3 regions of the Metabacillus hrfriensis genome follow, and region 2 is predicted to be linked to each of the others. Evidence: a T-box and tRNA genes for the amino acid it is inferred to sense, from the RefSeq annotation. Region 2 holds a T-box; the other regions hold tRNA genes.
What was found. A T-box is a leader RNA that pairs with one kind of tRNA and senses whether it is charged. The one in region 2 lies ahead of thrS (threonine--tRNA ligase), so its partner is inferred to be a tRNA-Thr.
Positions count from the first base shown of each region.

Region 1: it encodes a tRNA-Thr, which carries the amino acid that the T-box ahead of thrS (threonine--tRNA ligase) is inferred to sense. The anticodon was not compared.
Region 3: it encodes a tRNA-Thr, which carries the amino acid that the T-box ahead of thrS (threonine--tRNA ligase) is inferred to sense. The anticodon was not compared.

Region 1 is NZ_CP126116.1:167,399-173,975, reverse strand. Features, by position in the region: gene rocF (arginase) at 1-212, opposite strand, end outside; tRNA gene QLQ22_RS01020 (tRNA-Ala) at 915-987, opposite strand; tRNA gene QLQ22_RS01015 (tRNA-Gly) at 1,006-1,080, opposite strand; tRNA gene QLQ22_RS01010 (tRNA-Lys) at 1,085-1,160, opposite strand; tRNA gene QLQ22_RS01005 (tRNA-Gln) at 1,303-1,377, opposite strand; tRNA gene QLQ22_RS01000 (tRNA-Tyr) at 1,489-1,573, opposite strand; tRNA gene QLQ22_RS00995 (tRNA-Thr) at 1,583-1,658, opposite strand; tRNA gene QLQ22_RS00990 (tRNA-Val) at 1,721-1,796, opposite strand; tRNA gene QLQ22_RS00985 (tRNA-Glu) at 1,844-1,918, opposite strand; tRNA gene QLQ22_RS00980 (tRNA-Thr) at 1,938-2,010, opposite strand; tRNA gene QLQ22_RS00975 (tRNA-Asn) at 2,015-2,086, opposite strand; rRNA gene rrf (5S ribosomal RNA) at 2,096-2,211, opposite strand; rRNA gene QLQ22_RS00965 (23S ribosomal RNA) at 2,340-5,270, opposite strand; rRNA gene QLQ22_RS00960 (16S ribosomal RNA) at 5,505-6,577, opposite strand, start outside.
Region 2 is NZ_CP126116.1:3,236,050-3,242,626, forward strand. Features, by position in the region: gene QLQ22_RS15830 (superoxide dismutase family protein) at 238-864, opposite strand; gene thrS (threonine--tRNA ligase) at 996-2,861, opposite strand; T-box leader at 2,907-3,118, opposite strand; T-box leader at 3,150-3,362, opposite strand; T-box leader at 3,394-3,603, opposite strand; gene QLQ22_RS15840 (HD domain-containing protein) at 3,802-4,800, shown strand; gene QLQ22_RS15845 (hypothetical protein) at 4,957-5,577, opposite strand; gene QLQ22_RS15850 (alpha/beta fold hydrolase) at 5,660-6,469, opposite strand; gene QLQ22_RS15855 (hypothetical protein) at 6,520-6,577, opposite strand, start outside.
Region 3 is NZ_CP126116.1:4,055,328-4,061,904, reverse strand. Features, by position in the region: rRNA gene QLQ22_RS20260 (16S ribosomal RNA) at 121-1,658, shown strand; rRNA gene QLQ22_RS20255 (23S ribosomal RNA) at 1,893-4,823, shown strand; rRNA gene rrf (5S ribosomal RNA) at 4,953-5,068, shown strand; tRNA gene QLQ22_RS20245 (tRNA-Val) at 5,090-5,165, shown strand; tRNA gene QLQ22_RS20240 (tRNA-Thr) at 5,232-5,307, shown strand; tRNA gene QLQ22_RS20235 (tRNA-Lys) at 5,344-5,419, shown strand; tRNA gene QLQ22_RS20230 (tRNA-Leu) at 5,433-5,513, shown strand; tRNA gene QLQ22_RS20225 (tRNA-Gly) at 5,523-5,594, shown strand; tRNA gene QLQ22_RS20220 (tRNA-Leu) at 5,604-5,692, shown strand; tRNA gene QLQ22_RS20215 (tRNA-Arg) at 5,707-5,783, shown strand; tRNA gene QLQ22_RS20210 (tRNA-Pro) at 5,789-5,865, shown strand; tRNA gene QLQ22_RS20205 (tRNA-Ala) at 5,883-5,958, shown strand; tRNA gene QLQ22_RS20200 (tRNA-Met) at 5,990-6,066, shown strand; tRNA gene QLQ22_RS20195 (tRNA-Ile) at 6,074-6,150, shown strand; tRNA gene QLQ22_RS20190 (tRNA-Ser) at 6,167-6,259, shown strand; tRNA gene QLQ22_RS20185 (tRNA-Met) at 6,348-6,424, shown strand; tRNA gene QLQ22_RS20180 (tRNA-Asp) at 6,428-6,503, shown strand; tRNA gene QLQ22_RS20175 (tRNA-Phe) at 6,562-6,577, shown strand, end outside.

The DNA.
Region 1 (6,577 bases), 2.0 Mb from region 2:
TTCAAATTTCTTAAATTATTTAACGAATTGCTATCCTCTTCACGGTTTGGACGTCCAATTTTAATATCACCTTTATCTTCAATCTCATATTGCAGCCATTCAAGTCGTTCTACAACTCCTGCGTATCTGATAGCACTAGGCCCCATGTCCACACCTCGGCGCATTTGACCTAAATCCATTGGTACCCCGATAATTGATATTCTTTCTTTCATGTAAATCATCCCCCTTAGTAAGAAACTCTGTATCTATTGTACTGATAAAAAGGGTCATGACTCAACTCGACAAAATCGTGTATATATATACAGAGTTTTCTGTAAAATAATTGGCAAAATAGCAGGGAATAATTAATACGATGATGTAGAGTCAGCTGATTTCCTGGTCATTTGATTATTTTTCTGAATTTCTACTTCACCTTTATGACTGATCTGAATTGAACAAATTAAACATCAAATTGGATCCAAACCATCCAACTCGCATTAGCCGTTTTTGAATTAACGAAAAACTATAACCAACTCGCACGAATCAGTGTTCAATTCCCGAAAATGGGTTTTTGGCTCGCAACTTCATTTTTTTATGAAAAAAGGATATAAAAATACCTGTTACTAGCTGCCGTTGGCCATTATTAATCAGAGCTGCTGTAAATTATGAAAGAGTTTAAGCTGTGTATTGAACTTCATATTTAGACCCGAATGCCCAACTCGCAAAAATAATGAACTAACTTGCGGAAACTGATCTCCTACTCGCAAGCCTCATATTCAACAAGAAAACTGTTATAACATAAAGGATAGGATATTGAATTCATATATAAATAAACGTTTTATTGAAGCACGTATCCATAAATTAATTTTTTTCATTATTCCTAAACAAAAAACCGTTAGACATTAAGTCTAACGGTTTTTACAGGGTGTTTATGATGGAGCCTAGCGGGATCGAACCGCTGACCTCCTGCGTGCAAGGCAGGCGCTCTCCCAGCTGAGCTAAGGCCCCGATATAAATAAGAAGTTCTGGAGCGGAAGACGGGATTCGAACCCGCGACCCCCACCTTGGCAAGGTGGTGTTCTACCACTGAACTACTTCCGCAAAATGGTGTGCCATGAAGGACTCGAACCTTCGACCCTCTGATTAAAAGTCAGATGCTCTACCGACTGAGCTAATGGCACCTTATAAGAAAACACTCTTCAGTTTTGCAAGACGCCCTAATCTAAGAAAGATTATTCTAGGAGCGGCTCGATTTATGTGCTGAAGCTACGCTTCAATGATTACTCGATCGTTCTCTAACGACTGAGAAATCGGCACAAGAAATGGCTGGGCTAGCTGGATTCGAACCAGCGCATGACGGAGTCAAAGTCCGTTGCCTTACCGCTTGGCTATAGCCCATCAATTATGTATTCTATAAAATTCTAATTGACCGTAAAAAGGTTTATGTTAACTAAACATATTATTTACAGTCTAGACAAGAACTATTCAGTTAAGTTTGTCTAAATAAAGTGGTGGAGGGGGACGGATTCGAACCGCCGAACCCGGAGGGAGCGGATTTACAGTCCGCCGCGTTTAGCCACTTCGCTACCCCTCCACACATAAGTGGTGCCGGCAAGAGGACTTGAACCCCCAACCTACTGATTACAAGTCAGTTGCTCTACCAATTGAGCTACACCGGCATATATAGTGAAATACAATACTATTTATTCGCTTTTTAAAGTCGTCTGCTGCAATGTCTTAATGGTGGAGGATGACGGGCTCGAACCGCCGACCCTCTGCTTGTAAGGCAGATGCTCTCCCAGCTGAGCTAATCCTCCGCATAAAAGATTGTTTGATATTTCACATATTAAGACTTAAGTTTGAATGGTGACCCGTACGGGATTCGAACCCGTGTTACCGCCGTGAAAGGGCGGTGTCTTAACCGCTTGACCAACGGGCCGTTTTATTAGTTTAATGTAAGCTCCCAACCGGGCTTGAACCGATGACCTCTTCCTTACCATGGAAGTGCTCTACCGACTGAGCTATGGAAGCAAGGCTCCGCAGGTAGGACTCGAACCTACGACCGATCGGTTAACAGCCGATAGCTCTACCACTGAGCTACTGCGGAATAATGCTAGCCTGGCGACGTCCTACTCTTGCAGGGGGAAACCCCCAACTACCATCGGCGCTGAAGAGCTTAACTTCCGTGTTCGGCATGGGAACGGGTGTGACCTCTTCGCCATCATCACCAGACATAATGACAAAAATTATTATACTATAAAATCCGAAGATTTCAAGTGTTTTTTTGAAAGAAGTTATTCTTTCAAAACTAAATAACGTATGATAACAAGATTCACTTAGGTTTTACACTTTATTAGACTGTGGTTAAGTCCTCGAACGATTAGTATCTGTCAGCTCCACACGTCACCGCGCTTCCACCTCAGACCTATCAACCTGATCATCTTTCAGGGTTCTTACTCACTAATGTGATGGGAAATCTCATCTTGAGGGGGGCTTCATGCTTAGATGCTTTCAGCACTTATCCCTTCCGCACATAGCTACCCAGCGATGCCTTTGGCAAGACAACTGGTACACCAGCGGTGCGTCCATCCCGGTCCTCTCGTACTAAGGACAGCTCCTCTCAAATTTCCTGCGCCCACGACGGATAGGGACCGAACTGTCTCACGACGTTCTGAACCCAGCTCGCGTACCGCTTTAATGGGCGAACAGCCCAACCCTTGGGACCGACTACAGCCCCAGGATGCGATGAGCCGACATCGAGGTGCCAAACCTCCCCGTCGATGTGGACTCTTGGGGGAGATAAGCCTGTTATCCCCGGGGTAGCTTTTATCCGTTGAGCGATGGCCCTTCCATGCGGAACCACCGGATCACTAAGCCCGACTTTCGTCCCTGCTCGACTTGTAGGTCTCGCAGTCAAGCTCCCTTGTGCCTTTACACTCTGCGAATGATTTCCAACCATTCTGAGGGAACCTTTGGGCGCCTCCGTTACATTTTAGGAGGCGACCGCCCCAGTCAAACTGCCCACCTGACACTGTCTCCCAGCCCGATCAGGGCTGTGGGTTAGAATTTCAATACAGCAAGGGTAGTATCCCACCAATGCCTCCACCGAAGCTGGCGCTCCGGCTTCCAAGGCTCCTACCTATCCTGTACAAGCTGTACCAAAATTCAATATCAGGCTACAGTAAAGCTCCACGGGGTCTTTCCGTCCTGTCGCGGGTAACCTGCATCTTCACAGGTACTATAATTTCACCGAGTCTCTCGTTGAGACAGTGCCCAGATCGTTACGCCTTTCGTGCGGGTCGGAACTTACCCGACAAGGAATTTCGCTACCTTAGGACCGTTATAGTTACGGCCGCCGTTTACTGGGGCTTCAATTCAAAGCTTCGCTTGCGCTAACCTCTCCTCTTAACCTTCCAGCACCGGGCAGGCGTCAGCCCCTATACTTCGCCTTGCGGCTTCGCAGAGACCTGTGTTTTTGCTAAACAGTCGCCTGGGCCTATTCACTGCGGCTTTTCAGGGCTATGAACCCTAAAAAGCACCCCTTCTCCCGAAGTTACGGGGTCATTTTGCCGAGTTCCTTAACGAGAGTTCTCTCGCTCACCTTAGGATTCTCTCCTCGCCTACCTGTGTCGGTTTGCGGTACGGGCACCTCTCACCTCGCTAGAGGCTTTTCTTGGCAGTGTGGAATCAGGAACTTCGGTACTAAATTTCCCTCGCCATCACAGCTCAGCCTTATATGAGAAGCGGATTTGCCTACTTCTCAGCCTAACTGCTTGGACGCGCATATCCAACAGCGCGCTTGCCCTATCCTCCTGCGTCCCCCCATTGCTCAAATGGTGAGGAGGTGGTACAGGAATATCAACCTGTTGTCCATCGCCTACGCCTTTCGGCCTCGGCTTAGGTCCCGACTAACCCTGAGCGGACGAGCCTTCCTCAGGAAACCTTAGGCATTCGGTGGAGGGGATTCTCACCCCTCTTTCGCTACTCATACCGGCATTCTCACTTCTAAGCGCTCCACCAGTCCTTACGGTCTAGCTTCAACGCCCTTAGAACGCTCTCCTACCACTGTTCGTAAGAACAGTCCACAGCTTCGGTGATACGTTTAGCCCCGGTACATTTTCGGCGCAGAGTCACTCGACCAGTGAGCTATTACGCACTCTTTAAATGGTGGCTGCTTCTAAGCCAACATCCTGGTTGTCTAAGCAACTCCACATCCTTTTCCACTTAACGTATACTTTGGGACCTTAGCTGGTGGTCTGGGCTGTTTCCCTCTTGACTACGGATCTTATCACTCGCAGTCTGACTCCCAAGGAGCAAGTCTTTGGCATTCGGAGTTTGACTGAATTCGGTAACCCGATGAGGGCCCCTAGTCCAATCAGTGCTCTACCTCCAAGACTCTCATACTTGAGGCTAGCCCTAAAGCTATTTCGGAGAGAACCAGCTATCTCCAGGTTCGATTGGAATTTCTCCGCTACCCACACCTCATCCCCGCACTTTTCAACGTGCGTGGGTTCGGGCCTCCATTCAGTGTTACCTGAACTTCACCCTGGACATGGGTAGATCACCTGGTTTCGGGTCTACGACCACGTACTAAAACGCCCTATTCAGACTCGCTTTCGCTGCGGCTCCGTCTCATCAACTTAACCTTGCACGGGATCGTAACTCGCCGGTTCATTCTACAAAAGGCACGCCATCACCCATTAACGGGCTCTGACTACTTGTAAGCACACGGTTTCAGGATCTTTTCACTCCCCTTCCGGGGTGCTTTTCACCTTTCCCTCACGGTACTGGTTCACTATCGGTCACTAGGGAGTATTTAGCCTTGGGAGATGGTCCTCCCTGCTTCCGACGGGATTTCTCGTGTCCCGCCGTACTCAGGATCCACTCTGGAGGGAACGAAGTTTCGACTACAGGGTTATTACCTTCTCTGACGGACCTTTCCAGGTCGCTTCATCTACCCCGTTCCTTTGTAACTCCGTATAGAGTGTCCTACAACCCCAAGAGGCAAGCCTCTTGGTTTGGGCTAATTCCGTTTCGCTCGCCGCTACTTGGGAAATCGCGTTTGCTTTCTCTTCCTCCGGGTACTTAGATGTTTCAGTTCCCCGGGTCTGCCTTCATTATCCTATGTATTCAGATAAAGATACTGTTCCATTACGAACAGTGGGTTTCCCCATTCGGAAATCTCTGGATCAAAGCTTACTTACAGCTCCCCAAAGCATATCGGTGTTAGTCCCGTCCTTCATCGGCTCCTAGTGCCAAGGCATCCACCGTGCGCCCTTCATAACTTAACCTAAATGGTCATCCGCATCATAAGATGCGTTTCGCATTTCGTTGTTTGTTTAGACATAAATGTCTAGAAAATCACTAATTATGGTAAGCGTAAATCTCAGTGAATTACTTGTTATCAATTACGTTATCTAGTTTTCAAAGAACAACCGACAAATCGGATGATTTGTCTTCTATCATAGAGAGAATGATCTCTCAAAACTAAACAAAAACCAAAAGCGTCCTCATATCTTCCTTAGAAAGGAGGTGATCCAGCCGCACCTTCCGATACGGCTACCTTGTTACGACTTCACCCCAATCATCTACCCCACCTTAGGCGGCTGGCTCCTTGCGGTTACCCCACCGACTTCGGGTGTTGCAAACTCTCGTGGTGTGACGGGCGGTGTGTACAAGGCCCGGGAACGTATTCACCGCGGCATGCTGATCCGCGATTACTAGCGATTCCAGCTTCATGCAGGCGAGTTGCAGCCTGCAATCCGAACTGAGAATGGTTTTATGGGATTGGCTAAACCTCGCGGTCTCGCAGCCCTTTGTACCATCCATTGTAGCACGTGTGTAGCCCAGGTCATAAGGGGCATGATGATTTGACGTCATCCCCACCTTCCTCCGGTTTGTCACCGGCAGTCACCTTAGAGTGCCCAACTGAATGCTGGCAACTAAGATCAAGGGTTGCGCTCGTTGCGGGACTTAACCCAACATCTCACGACACGAGCTGACGACAACCATGCACCACCTGTCACTTTGTCCCCCGAAGGGGAACCTTCTATCTCTAGAAGTGGCAAAGGATGTCAAGACCTGGTAAGGTTCTTCGCGTTGCTTCGAATTAAACCACATGCTCCACCGCTTGTGCGGGCCCCCGTCAATTCCTTTGAGTTTCAGTCTTGCGACCGTACTCCCCAGGCGGAGTGCTTAATGCGTTAGCTGCAGCACTAAAGGGCGGAAACCCTCTAACACTTAGCACTCATCGTTTACGGCGTGGACTACCAGGGTATCTAATCCTGTTCGCTCCCCACGCTTTCGCGCCTCAGCGTCAGTTACAGACCAGAGAGTCGCCTTCGCCACTGGTGTTCCTCCACATCTCTACGCATTTCACCGCTACACGTGGAATTCCACTCTCCTCTTCTGCACTCAAGTTTCCCAGTTTCCAATGACCCTCCCCGGTTGAGCCGGGGGCTTTCACATCAGACTTAAGAAACCGCCTGCGCGCGCTTTACGCCCAATAATTCCGGACAACGCTTGCCACCTACGTATTACCGCGGCTGCTGGCACGTAGTTAGCCGTGGCTTTCTGGTTAGGTACCGTCAAGGTGCGA
Region 2 (6,577 bases):
AGTGCAAAATCGATTTCAATAACGATTATAAATTCTCTTCTTCTTTTTAATAATGATGAAGACCGATTAAATAAGCATGATTATTAGAATAATCGTCAGAATGACAGGAATTAGTTTTACACTCCTAAATTATTTATTTTTATTTTACTGTGATTTCTTCTGCATAAAAATTTCATAACAAAAAAAGAGAGCCGAATCTTAGTGATCGCTCTCATCAAAAATTCAATCAAGTTCTCTTTAGCTTTCGTCCACACTTTTTATAACACCGCAAGCCTGCCTGTCACCTGCATCACCTGTTTTCATCGTTTCTTCATCTGGACCAGGTTTTCCTTCTGATTGATACCGGTCAGGAATATTTGCAGCGTTATCCGGATTTGCATGAACAATAATGGCTTTTTCCTGCTCCATTAACTGATCCATAGTTACCCTGTCAAATGCTGCTGAAAATTCTGCTTTGCCGTCTTCATTTACAAATAAAGAAGGCATATCCCCGGCATGCTCAGAGTGGGTGCTTTCATCAGGATTAAAGTGACCTTCAGCTGTTGTAAATGGACCTCCTTCTGCATCAGGCTCGCAAACACCCTTTTCATGAATGTGGAAACCGTGATATCCAGGCTCGAGCCCTTCCATTTTTGCTTCAATAATCATTTGATTGTCATGCTCAGTGAACGCAACCGTGCCGACATTTTTATTTTCCGTATTCTTTACTTCAGCAATTGCGCCAGATTTCAGCTCTTCATTAGCTGTTTTTGCAGCTTCTTCCATGTTTGTTTTTTCAGTATCCTCCATAGTCCCGTCTGAACATCCGATTGTCATCACCATTGCAAAAAATGGCAGCATCCATTTCAACCTTATTTTTGACATTCTCTCACTCCTCCTTACTATCTCTGTTCCACTTAAATGGGAAGGTAAACAATATCCGCCAAAGATGAGAGAATAGTCTGAAAAGAAGATGATCCTTTAGTTCTTCTTCCTTTTACCTGATATAAAACTCTTTACCCTAGCTCCCGCTTAGCTATTTTTTCTAAAAGCATGTTTTTAAACCGTGCAACGTCCATTGCTTCTGAGCTCTTCCCGCCATGTACTCTTACATTCACAACATTTTTTTCAATTTCCTGATCTCCAATTACAACCATATAGGGAACTCTGCTTTTTTGTGCCTTGCGAATTTTATAATTCAGTTTTTCGCTGCTCCTGTCTATGCATACTCTAAGCCCGCATTGTTCCAGTTGATTTTTCAGCTTTTCGGCTGAGTCAAGATGAACTTCAGCCACCGGGACTATCGCAGCTTGAACAGGTGCAAGCCATAATGGGAAGCTGCCGTCAAAATGCTCAATCAAGATTCCAAGAAATCTGTCTAGAGAGCCTGATATTGCCCTGTGAATGACAACAGGCCTTTGCTTTTCATTTTTTTCATCGATGTAGCTTAGATTAAATTTCTCAGGCATTTGAAAATCGAGCTGCACTGTTGCACACTGATGGCTTCTTTTCATTGCATCTTTTATATGAAAATCGATTTTCGGACCGTAAAAGGCTCCATCACCTGCATTTAATTGATAAGGAAGGCTTAAATCTTCAAGCACTTGTTTCAGTGATTGTTCGGCCTTCTCCCAAAGCTTATCAGAACCCATTGAGTTCAGGGGCCTAGTAGATAGTTCAACAGAATAATCAAAGCCGAAAGTACGATACACCTTGTCTATCTGTAGAAGCACACTTTTAATCTCATCTTCAATCTGATCTGGCCGGACAAACAAGTGGGCATCATCCTGACAGAAAGTGCGGACTCGGAGCAGCCCATTCAGCGCTCCGCTGTATTCGTGCCGGTGAACCTGCCCGAATTCTGCAAGTCTGACGGGAAGGTCCCGGTATGAATATAGCTGGTTTTTAAAAATCATCATGTGCCCCGGACAATTCATAGGCTTTAAAGCAAACTTCGCTTCATCCACATCCGAAAAATACATATTTTCATGATAATGATCCCAGTGCCCTGACTGCCTCCACAGCTTTTCATTCATCATTAATGGAGTCTGCACCTCACGATAGCCTGCTTCCCCTTGAACCTCTCGAAGAAAATTCTGCAGCTCATTTCTCATTAATTGGCCGTTTGGCAAAAAGAATGGCATACCAGGAGCCTCTTCTGAAAACATGAACAGCTCCATTTCTTTTCCAATCTTGCGGTGATCCCGCTTTTTTAGTTCCTCAAGCTCTTTTAAATGGAGTGCTAATTCTTTTTTACTTGAAAAGGCAATTCCTGAAATCCTCTGCATGACGATATTATCTTTATCTCCCTTCCAGTAGGAACCGGAAACAGCATTTAACTTAAATGCTTTAATAAATTTTAATGAAGGCAAATGAGGCCCGCTGCATAAATCAATAAATTCTCCATGCTTACTAATGGGAATTAGGTTACGTTCCCTTTGTTCATGGATAAGCTCAAGTTTCAGTGCCTCACCTTGTTTAGAAAGAACAGCTTCGGCTTTTTCATATGGCAGTTTCAGCTGTTCAAGTTCCTGCTGTTCGTTCATTATTTTCAGCATTTCCTGTTCGATCATCGGCAGTTCTTCTTCCCTGATGCTGTGAGGCAGCTGAAACTCATAGTAAAACCCGCTGTCCTCATAAGAGCTGCTTCCCAAAATCGCCCCTTTATACAATCTCTTTACCGCCTGGGCAAGAACATATGAACAAGTATGATTCAAGAAAATATGACGTTCATCAGATTCACTTGTAATAAGCTCAACTTCTGAGATATCATCCACAATGTCATGTAGACTTAAGACCTTTCCATTTACCTTCCCTCCTATTACTTTCTTATTTTCTTGATGGGAATTGGCCAAATCATTCAACAAAATTTTATTCTCCATGTTTAAACACTCCTTTTATAATATAAAAAACGCACTCATCCCTAAAATAGGGACGAGTGCGTTTACCCGTGGTTCCACCCAGCTTTCCATTCTAAAAAAAGAATGGCTCCAGCGCCATAACGCAGCGTCTGCGGCACGGCATTTCCTCCGTGCAGTTCCAAGGCGGTAAGTTCATTTTTCCGCATTAGGAAGTTCTCAGCTTTCCTTCCCTCTCTGTAAACCGGCAAAATGACTCATGTCCTTATCTGTACTTCTTTTATGAAATTAAAAAAACGCACTCATCCCTAAAATAGGGACGAGTGCGTATACCCGTGGTTCCACCCAGCTTTCCATTCTAAAAAAAGAATGGCTCCAGTGCTTTAACGCAGCGTCTGCGGCACGGTATTTCCTCCATGCAGTTCCAAGGCGGTAAGTTCATTTTTCCTGCATTAGGAAGTTCTCAGCTTTCCTTCCCTCTCTGTAAACCGGCAAAATGACTCATGTCCTTATCTGTACTTCTTTTATGAAATTAAAAAAACGCACTCATCCCTAAAATAGGGACGAGTGCGTTTACCCGTGGTTCCACCCAGCTTTCCATTCTAAAAAAGAATGGCTCCAGTGCTTTAACGCAGCAACTGCGGCACGGCATTTCCTCCGTGCAGTATCAAGGCGGTAAGTTCATTTTCTGCGTTAGGAAGCTCTCAGCAATCCTTCCCTCTCTGAAAACCGTTTAAATGACTCATGTCCTTTTCATCACTTTTCAAATAATTATTTTTGAGTTTACAATACATTCCATTATAATTCAACTATTATTTTACAATATTCATCGGATTTTTTTGTGTTCCTACTTTGGCGGGAAATCTTTGCGGAAAAATTCAAATGTCTCTCTTCTTTAAAAAACTCTTTCGGAATGAAGCAGCCCTCTATGATAATCTATTAGAGAAGCAAAGGAGCTGAGACGATGATTATTACTGACAGAATCTATGGAGAGTTTAAAGTAGACGGCATTCTGGAAGAAATAATAAGAAGTAAACCGCTGCAAAGGTTAAAAGGCATTCATCAGGGCGGTGCAAGCTATCTGGTAAATCCAAATTGGAACGTGACCCGATACGAACATTCCATTGGTGTCATGCTATTAATAAAAAAACTTGGCGGTTCTTTAAAAGAACAAATTGCCGGGCTGCTTCACGATATTTCCCACACTGCTTTTTCACATGTTATTGATTTTGTCATTGAAAATGATGAAGAAGATTACCACGAAAAAATAGTTAAAACTGTTATTGAGGGATCTGACATACCAAATATTCTCAATAAATATGGCTATGATTATAAAGAAATCGTCCTCGATGATTCAGTATGGACCATTCTTGAACAGCCAGCTCCTAACTTATGTGCAGACCGTGTAGATTATACGCTTCGCGACATGAGCGCATATGGTCAAATCACTCCACTTGAGGTTAGGCTGTTTCTTGAGAATTTATCTGTAAAAGACGGAAAAATGATTCTTCATAACATTGAAGCAGCAGAATGGTTTACAGAAACCTATTACAAAGAAGTCATTGATTTTTTTATGCATCCATTAAATATCTATGGCTATGATCTTTTAGTAAAAGCATTAAAGGCCTCCTTAATGAAACAGGTCATAAACCTTGACGATCTGCTTCGAACAGACGATGAGGTAATGGATATTCTTCGCTCTTCTGAGGATCAAGAAATCCTGTCTATCATTAGAAAAATTCACCCAGGGGTGATTGTTAAAGAAGATCCCTGCTCCTGGGATTTACATCGCAAAACAAAAATAAGGATTATTGATCCAGAAGTGCTGCATGAAGGCATCCTTTCAAATTCATCCGTCCTATCACAAAATGTCAGAGCAACAGGAAAAAAAATCTTAAAAAAAGCAGCAGAAGGATCGTTTGTTAGAATTGTATCAGATGAAAAAAAGGTAATAATCAGATAGTTAAAAGTCAATTTCCAATAGCTGGGTCTAAAAGAAATGAGATCATTAAATAGATTTCAGATAGTTGGAACATGATTTCAGCGAGTTTGATAGCCGCCACAAATGCTTTTCAGCATTAAAATGAAACAAAAAAACACCAATCCTATGATTGATGCACTAAGATGCAAAAAAAGTTTCGTTATTCTTATAAATCAAGTATCTCTGCAAGCCCCTTGTTTGTTCATAAGCATTTTCCGCATGTTTTTTAGCAGAAGTTTTGTTTCCTTGTTTATGAGAAACTTCTGAAAGAATGCTTTCTTTCATCCAGCCTTTAGGCAGCTGCTCTGCCAGTCTTTTCGCACCTTCATATTGTCTGGATTTAACTGCGATTAAGGCCTCATAATAGGTTCGGTAAACAGGCGGTTTGATAGAAACGGCATGTTTTTTAGCTTCGGATACATCGTTTCGATAGAGTGCAAATGTTGTATTCATTAGTGCCTGCCGGTGAGAGTTTTTGTATTTGGCATTAAATTTAGCCAGTGCCGCTTCTGCCTCATCGTCCAAGTTATTGGCAATAGCATAATAAAAATGATACATCGGGTTTTTCTGATGCTTCAGGATGAATTTTTCAGATTTATGAACATCCTTTGAAAACAGAATCGGACTGATTTGGACATACATATACCAGCTCATCGAGATGATCAGCAGCAATGCAATCAAATAGAATGGAGCCTGTATAAATCCGAGCAGAAAACATAACAAAAAAACAACTGAATAAAATAGTACGTGCTGTTTCAAAAATAGTGCCCCCTCTTTATGTACTCTAACCTTATGATACTTATTAAAGAGGAAGGAATCAATGTGCAAAATGATGCAGCTCCTATTCTAAAAACCTTACAAGCTCTCGATTGAATTTCTCAAGCTCATCATAAAACAGACCGTGTCCGCTGTACTTAAAGGGAATAATCTCTGAATCTTTTATCCCCTCATTCATAAGCTTCGCAAAAATAAACGGGCATATCTGGTCTTTCATTCCGTGGAAAATAGCGGCGGGTACGTTTATCTTTCCTAAATCCAAACGAAGATCCTCATCCCGGAGTGATACAGCAGTCAGAGCTGTGCCATGGCCTGAACCTTCAAGACCAAGATCCTGGAACCAGTTTTTAAAGCTGTCAGTAAGATACTTTGAAAAAAAGATTTGACCAAAACCAGATAGCATTTCCGGACGGTCCTTATAGGTTTGGTCTATCAATTTGTTTACCTCTGTTTTGGACATGCCATAAGGATAATCTGGCCGCTTTGTGAAAGAAGGTGCTGCTGCTCCAAAAAGGACAAGTTTAGCTACTTGGTGTCCTGCATGACGGGCCATATAGCGAATCGCAATCGCCCCGCCCATTGAAAAGCCGGCTAATGTAATTTCTTTAAGCTTCAGGGAGTCTATCACTGCCAGAACATCATCTGCGAGTCTGTCATAGGAATAGCCGGTCCACGGCCTGTCTGACTTCCCAAAACCCCGAATGTCCATTGCAATGCACCTGAATCCAAGACGCGGCAGCTGGTTCACCTGATACTCAAACATTTTATGATTAACGGGCCAGCCATGAATAAAAAAGATGACACGGCCATCTTTTGGGCCAATGTCCTCTACAAATAAATTGACATCTTCCTCTGCTCTTATATAATACCCCACGTTTCACTCCCCCTATAAAACCTTTTCTCATCTAAAAAAAGAGATGTTTATTATGAGAAAAAGCCTTTTTGCTTATTTTTTTTCAGTGCAATATGGCTTGGATAATTC
Region 3 (6,577 bases), 820 kb from region 2:
CAAAATGTTATATTAATAAAGCTTCGCTTGAAGCAAATGATCTTTGAAAACTAAACAAAACCAAAAGCGTACCAAACGTTTTAAATTTTTGAAGTCAGCAACAAATTGAGTCACAAATTTTCTTCGGAGAGTTTGATCCTGGCTCAGGACGAACGCTGGCGGCGTGCCTAATACATGCAAGTCGAGCGGACCTCTTCGGAGGTCAGCGGCGGACGGGTGAGTAACACGTGGGCAACCTGCCTGTAAGACTGGGATAACTCCGGGAAACCGGAGCTAATACCGGATAGTATCTTGAACCGCATGGTTCAAGTTGGAAAGACGGTTTCGGCTGTCACTTACAGATGGGCCCGCGGCGCATTAGCTAGTTGGTGAGGTAATGGCTCACCAAGGCAACGATGCGTAGCCGACCTGAGAGGGTGATCGGCCACACTGGGACTGAGACACGGCCCAGACTCCTACGGGAGGCAGCAGTAGGGAATCTTCCGCAATGGACGAAAGTCTGACGGAGCAACGCCGCGTGAGTGATGAAGGTTTTCGGATCGTAAAACTCTGTTGTTAGGGAAGAACAAGTGCGAGAGTAACTGCTCGCACCTTGACGGTACCTAACCAGAAAGCCACGGCTAACTACGTGCCAGCAGCCGCGGTAATACGTAGGTGGCAAGCGTTGTCCGGAATTATTGGGCGTAAAGCGCGCGCAGGCGGTTTCTTAAGTCTGATGTGAAAGCCCCCGGCTCAACCGGGGAGGGTCATTGGAAACTGGGAAACTTGAGTGCAGAAGAGGAGAGTGGAATTCCACGTGTAGCGGTGAAATGCGTAGAGATGTGGAGGAACACCAGTGGCGAAGGCGACTCTCTGGTCTGTAACTGACGCTGAGGCGCGAAAGCGTGGGGAGCGAACAGGATTAGATACCCTGGTAGTCCACGCCGTAAACGATGAGTGCTAAGTGTTAGAGGGTTTCCGCCCTTTAGTGCTGCAGCTAACGCATTAAGCACTCCGCCTGGGGAGTACGGTCGCAAGACTGAAACTCAAAGGAATTGACGGGGGCCCGCACAAGCGGTGGAGCATGTGGTTTAATTCGAAGCAACGCGAAGAACCTTACCAGGTCTTGACATCCTTTGCCACTTCTAGAGATAGAAGGTTCCCCTTCGGGGGACAAAGTGACAGGTGGTGCATGGTTGTCGTCAGCTCGTGTCGTGAGATGTTGGGTTAAGTCCCGCAACGAGCGCAACCCTTGATCTTAGTTGCCAGCATTCAGTTGGGCACTCTAAGGTGACTGCCGGTGACAAACCGGAGGAAGGTGGGGATGACGTCAAATCATCATGCCCCTTATGACCTGGGCTACACACGTGCTACAATGGATGGTACAAAGGGCTGCGAGACCGCGAGGTTTAGCCAATCCCATAAAACCATTCTCAGTTCGGATTGCAGGCTGCAACTCGCCTGCATGAAGCTGGAATCGCTAGTAATCGCGGATCAGCATGCCGCGGTGAATACGTTCCCGGGCCTTGTACACACCGCCCGTCACACCACGAGAGTTTGCAACACCCGAAGTCGGTGGGGTAACCGCAAGGAGCCAGCCGCCTAAGGTGGGGTAGATGATTGGGGTGAAGTCGTAACAAGGTAGCCGTATCGGAAGGTGCGGCTGGATCACCTCCTTTCTAAGGAAGATATGAGGACGCTTTTGGTTTTTGTTTAGTTTTGAGAGATCATTCTCTCTATGATAGAAGACAAATCATCCGATTTGTCGGTTGTTCTTTGAAAACTAGATAACGTAATTGATAACAAGTAATTCACTGAGATTTACGCTTACCATAATTAGTGATTTTCTAGACATTTATGTCTAAACAAACAACGAAATGCGAAACGCATCTTGTGATGCGAATGACCATTTAGGTTAAGTTATGAAGGGCGCACGGTGGATGCCTTGGCACTAGGAGCCGATGAAGGACGGGACTAACACCGATATGCTTTGGGGAGCTGTAAGTAAGCTTTGATCCAGAGATTTCCGAATGGGGAAACCCACTGTTCGTAATGGAACAGTATCTTTATCTGAATACATAGGATAATGAAGGCAGACCCGGGGAACTGAAACATCTAAGTACCCGGAGGAAGAGAAAGCAAACGCGATTTCCCAAGTAGCGGCGAGCGAAACGGAATTAGCCCAAACCAAGAGGCTTGCCTCTTGGGGTTGTAGGACACTCTATACGGAGTTACAAAGGAACGGGGTAGATGAAGCGACCTGGAAAGGTCCGTCAGAGAAGGTAATAACCCTGTAGTCGAAACTTCGTTCCCTCCAGAGTGGATCCTGAGTACGGCGGGACACGAGAAATCCCGTCGGAAGCAGGGAGGACCATCTCCCAAGGCTAAATACTCCCTAGTGACCGATAGTGAACCAGTACCGTGAGGGAAAGGTGAAAAGCACCCCGGAAGGGGAGTGAAAAGATCCTGAAACCGTGTGCTTACAAGTAGTCAGAGCCCGTTAATGGGTGATGGCGTGCCTTTTGTAGAATGAACCGGCGAGTTACGATCCCGTGCAAGGTTAAGTTGATGAGACGGAGCCGCAGCGAAAGCGAGTCTGAATAGGGCGTTTTAGTACGTGGTCGTAGACCCGAAACCAGGTGATCTACCCATGTCCAGGGTGAAGTTCAGGTAACACTGAATGGAGGCCCGAACCCACGCACGTTGAAAAGTGCGGGGATGAGGTGTGGGTAGCGGAGAAATTCCAATCGAACCTGGAGATAGCTGGTTCTCTCCGAAATAGCTTTAGGGCTAGCCTCAAGTATGAGAGTCTTGGAGGTAGAGCACTGATTGGACTAGGGGCCCTCATCGGGTTACCGAATTCAGTCAAACTCCGAATGCCAAAGACTTGCTCCTTGGGAGTCAGACTGCGAGTGATAAGATCCGTAGTCAAGAGGGAAACAGCCCAGACCACCAGCTAAGGTCCCAAAGTATACGTTAAGTGGAAAAGGATGTGGAGTTGCTTAGACAACCAGGATGTTGGCTTAGAAGCAGCCACCATTTAAAGAGTGCGTAATAGCTCACTGGTCGAGTGACTCTGCGCCGAAAATGTACCGGGGCTAAACGTATCACCGAAGCTGTGGACTGTTCTTACGAACAGTGGTAGGAGAGCGTTCTAAGGGCGTTGAAGCTAGACCGTAAGGACTGGTGGAGCGCTTAGAAGTGAGAATGCCGGTATGAGTAGCGAAAGAGGGGTGAGAATCCCCTCCACCGAATGCCTAAGGTTTCCTGAGGAAGGCTCGTCCGCTCAGGGTTAGTCGGGACCTAAGCCGAGGCCGAAAGGCGTAGGCGATGGACAACAGGTTGATATTCCTGTACCACCTCCTCACCATTTGAGCAATGGGGGGACGCAGGAGGATAGGGCAAGCGCGCTGTTGGATATGCGCGTCCAAGCAGTTAGGCTGAGAAGTAGGCAAATCCGCTTCTCATATAAGGCTGAGCTGTGATGGCGAGGGAAATTTAGTACCGAAGTTCCTGATTCCACACTGCCAAGAAAAGCCTCTAGCGAGGTGAGAGGTGCCCGTACCGCAAACCGACACAGGTAGGCGAGGAGAGAATCCTAAGGTGAGCGAGAGAACTCTCGTTAAGGAACTCGGCAAAATGACCCCGTAACTTCGGGAGAAGGGGTGCTTTTTAGGGTTCATAGCCCTGAAAAGCCGCAGTGAATAGGCCCAGGCGACTGTTTAGCAAAAACACAGGTCTCTGCGAAGCCGCAAGGCGAAGTATAGGGGCTGACGCCTGCCCGGTGCTGGAAGGTTAAGAGGAGAGGTTAGCGCAAGCGAAGCTTTGAATTGAAGCCCCAGTAAACGGCGGCCGTAACTATAACGGTCCTAAGGTAGCGAAATTCCTTGTCGGGTAAGTTCCGACCCGCACGAAAGGCGTAACGATCTGGGCACTGTCTCAACGAGAGACTCGGTGAAATTATAGTACCTGTGAAGATGCAGGTTACCCGCGACAGGACGGAAAGACCCCGTGGAGCTTTACTGTAGCCTGATATTGAATTTTGGTACAGCTTGTACAGGATAGGTAGGAGCCTTGGAAGCCGGAGCGCCAGCTTCGGTGGAGGCATTGGTGGGATACTACCCTTGCTGTATTGAAATTCTAACCCACAGCCCTGATCGGGCTGGGAGACAGTGTCAGGTGGGCAGTTTGACTGGGGCGGTCGCCTCCTAAAATGTAACGGAGGCGCCCAAAGGTTCCCTCAGAATGGTTGGAAATCATTCGCAGAGTGTAAAGGCACAAGGGAGCTTGACTGCGAGACCTACAAGTCGAGCAGGGACGAAAGTCGGGCTTAGTGATCCGGTGGTTCCGCATGGAAGGGCCATCGCTCAACGGATAAAAGCTACCCCGGGGATAACAGGCTTATCTCCCCCAAGAGTCCACATCGACGGGGAGGTTTGGCACCTCGATGTCGGCTCATCGCATCCTGGGGCTGTAGTCGGTCCCAAGGGTTGGGCTGTTCGCCCATTAAAGCGGTACGCGAGCTGGGTTCAGAACGTCGTGAGACAGTTCGGTCCCTATCCGTCGTGGGCGCAGGAAATTTGAGAGGAGCTGTCCTTAGTACGAGAGGACCGGGATGGACGCACCGCTGGTGTACCAGTTGTCTTGCCAAAGGCATCGCTGGGTAGCTATGTGCGGAAGGGATAAGTGCTGAAAGCATCTAAGCATGAAGCCCCCCTCAAGATGAGATTTCCCATCACGCAAGTGAGTAAGAACCCTGAAAGATGATCAGGTTGATAGGTCTGAGGTGGAAGCGCGGTGACGTGTGGAGCTGACAGATACTAATCGTTCGAGGACTTAACCACAGTCTAATAAAGTGTAAAACCTGAGTGAAACTTGTTATCATACGTTATTTAGTTTTGAAAGAATAACTTCTTTCGAAAAAAAAGCTTGAAATCTTCGGATTTCATAGTATAATAATTTTTGTCACTATGTCTGGTGATGATGGCAAAGAGGTCACACCCGTTCCCATGCCGAACACGGAAGTTAAGCTCTTTAGCGCCGATGGTAGTTGGGGGTTTCCCCCTGTGAGAGTAGGACGTTGCCAGGCTAATGACAAAAGTATTCAAGCGGAGGATTAGCTCAGCTGGGAGAGCATCTGCCTTACAAGCAGAGGGTCGGCGGTTCGAGCCCGTCATCCTCCACCATTTATTCTTGTTGTTAACATGCTGCAAAAGATCAGCAAAAAAAGTATTGCTTACCTTACTTTAAATGCCGGTGTAGCTCAATTGGTAGAGCAACTGACTTGTAATCAGTAGGTTGGGGGTTCAAGTCCTCTTGCCGGCACCATTCGGTCTTAAACTGAATCAAGATATGATTTAATACGTGCCATTAGCTCAGTCGGTAGAGCATCTGACTTTTAATCAGAGGGTCGAAGGTTCGAGTCCTTCATGGCACACCATTTTCCTTAATATGCGGGTGTGGCGGAATTGGCAGACGCGCTAGACTTAGGATCTAGTGTCATTGACGTGGGGGTTCGAGTCCCTTCACCCGCATCATATTTTGCGGAAGTAGTTCAGTGGTAGAACACCACCTTGCCAAGGTGGGGGTCGCGGGTTCGAATCCCGTCTTCCGCTCTTACTTGCGCCGGGGTGGCGGAACTGGCAGACGCACAGGACTTAAAATCCTGCGGTAGGTGACTACCGTACCGGTTCGATTCCGGTCCTCGGCACCACTTGTTTCATAAATGCGCCCGTAGCTCAATTGGATAGAGCGTTTGACTACGGATCAAAAGGTTATGGGTTCGACTCCTATCGGGCGCGCCATATAACGGGAAGTAGCTCAGCTTGGTAGAGCACTTGGTTTGGGACCAAGGGGTCGCAGGTTCGAATCCTGTCTTCCCGACCATTTTCAACTTTTAATTAGGGGCCTTAGCTCAGCTGGGAGAGCGCCTGCCTTGCACGCAGGAGGTCAGCGGTTCGATCCCGCTAGGCTCCACCAATTATATAGAATTAATTGACTTTGTTCCTGGGGCGGTGTAGCTCAGCTGGCTAGAGCGTACGGTTCATACCCGTGAGGTCGTGGGTTCGACTCCCTCCGCCGCTACCAAAAAAAAGGACCTTTAGCTCAGTTGGTTAGAGCAGACGGCTCATAACCGTCCGGTCGTAGGTTCGAGTCCTACAAGGTCCACCATTCTATTTAGTCTTTCGGAGGTATACCCAAGTCCGGCTGAAGGGATCGGTCTTGAAAACCGACAGGGGAGTCAAATCCCGCGGGGGTTCGAATCCCTCTACCTCCTCCATTATTATTTTAAACAGTGAAATATCTTACTTCAGCAAACCGGTTAATATACAGCATAATCGGATGAGAAAGAACTTGATTATTATTATCGCGGGGTGGAGCAGTCTGGTAGCTCGTCGGGCTCATAACCCGAAGGTCGCAGGTTCAAATCCTGTCCCCGCAACCAAATGGTCCCGTGGTGTAGCGGTTAACATGCCTGCCTGTCACGCAGGAGATCGCCGGTTCGATCCCGGTCGGGACCGCCATTTTTACTAGATTTACGCAGTATTAGTAAAATGCGGTGAAGATTTAATTAATACAAATGGCTTGGTAGCTCAGT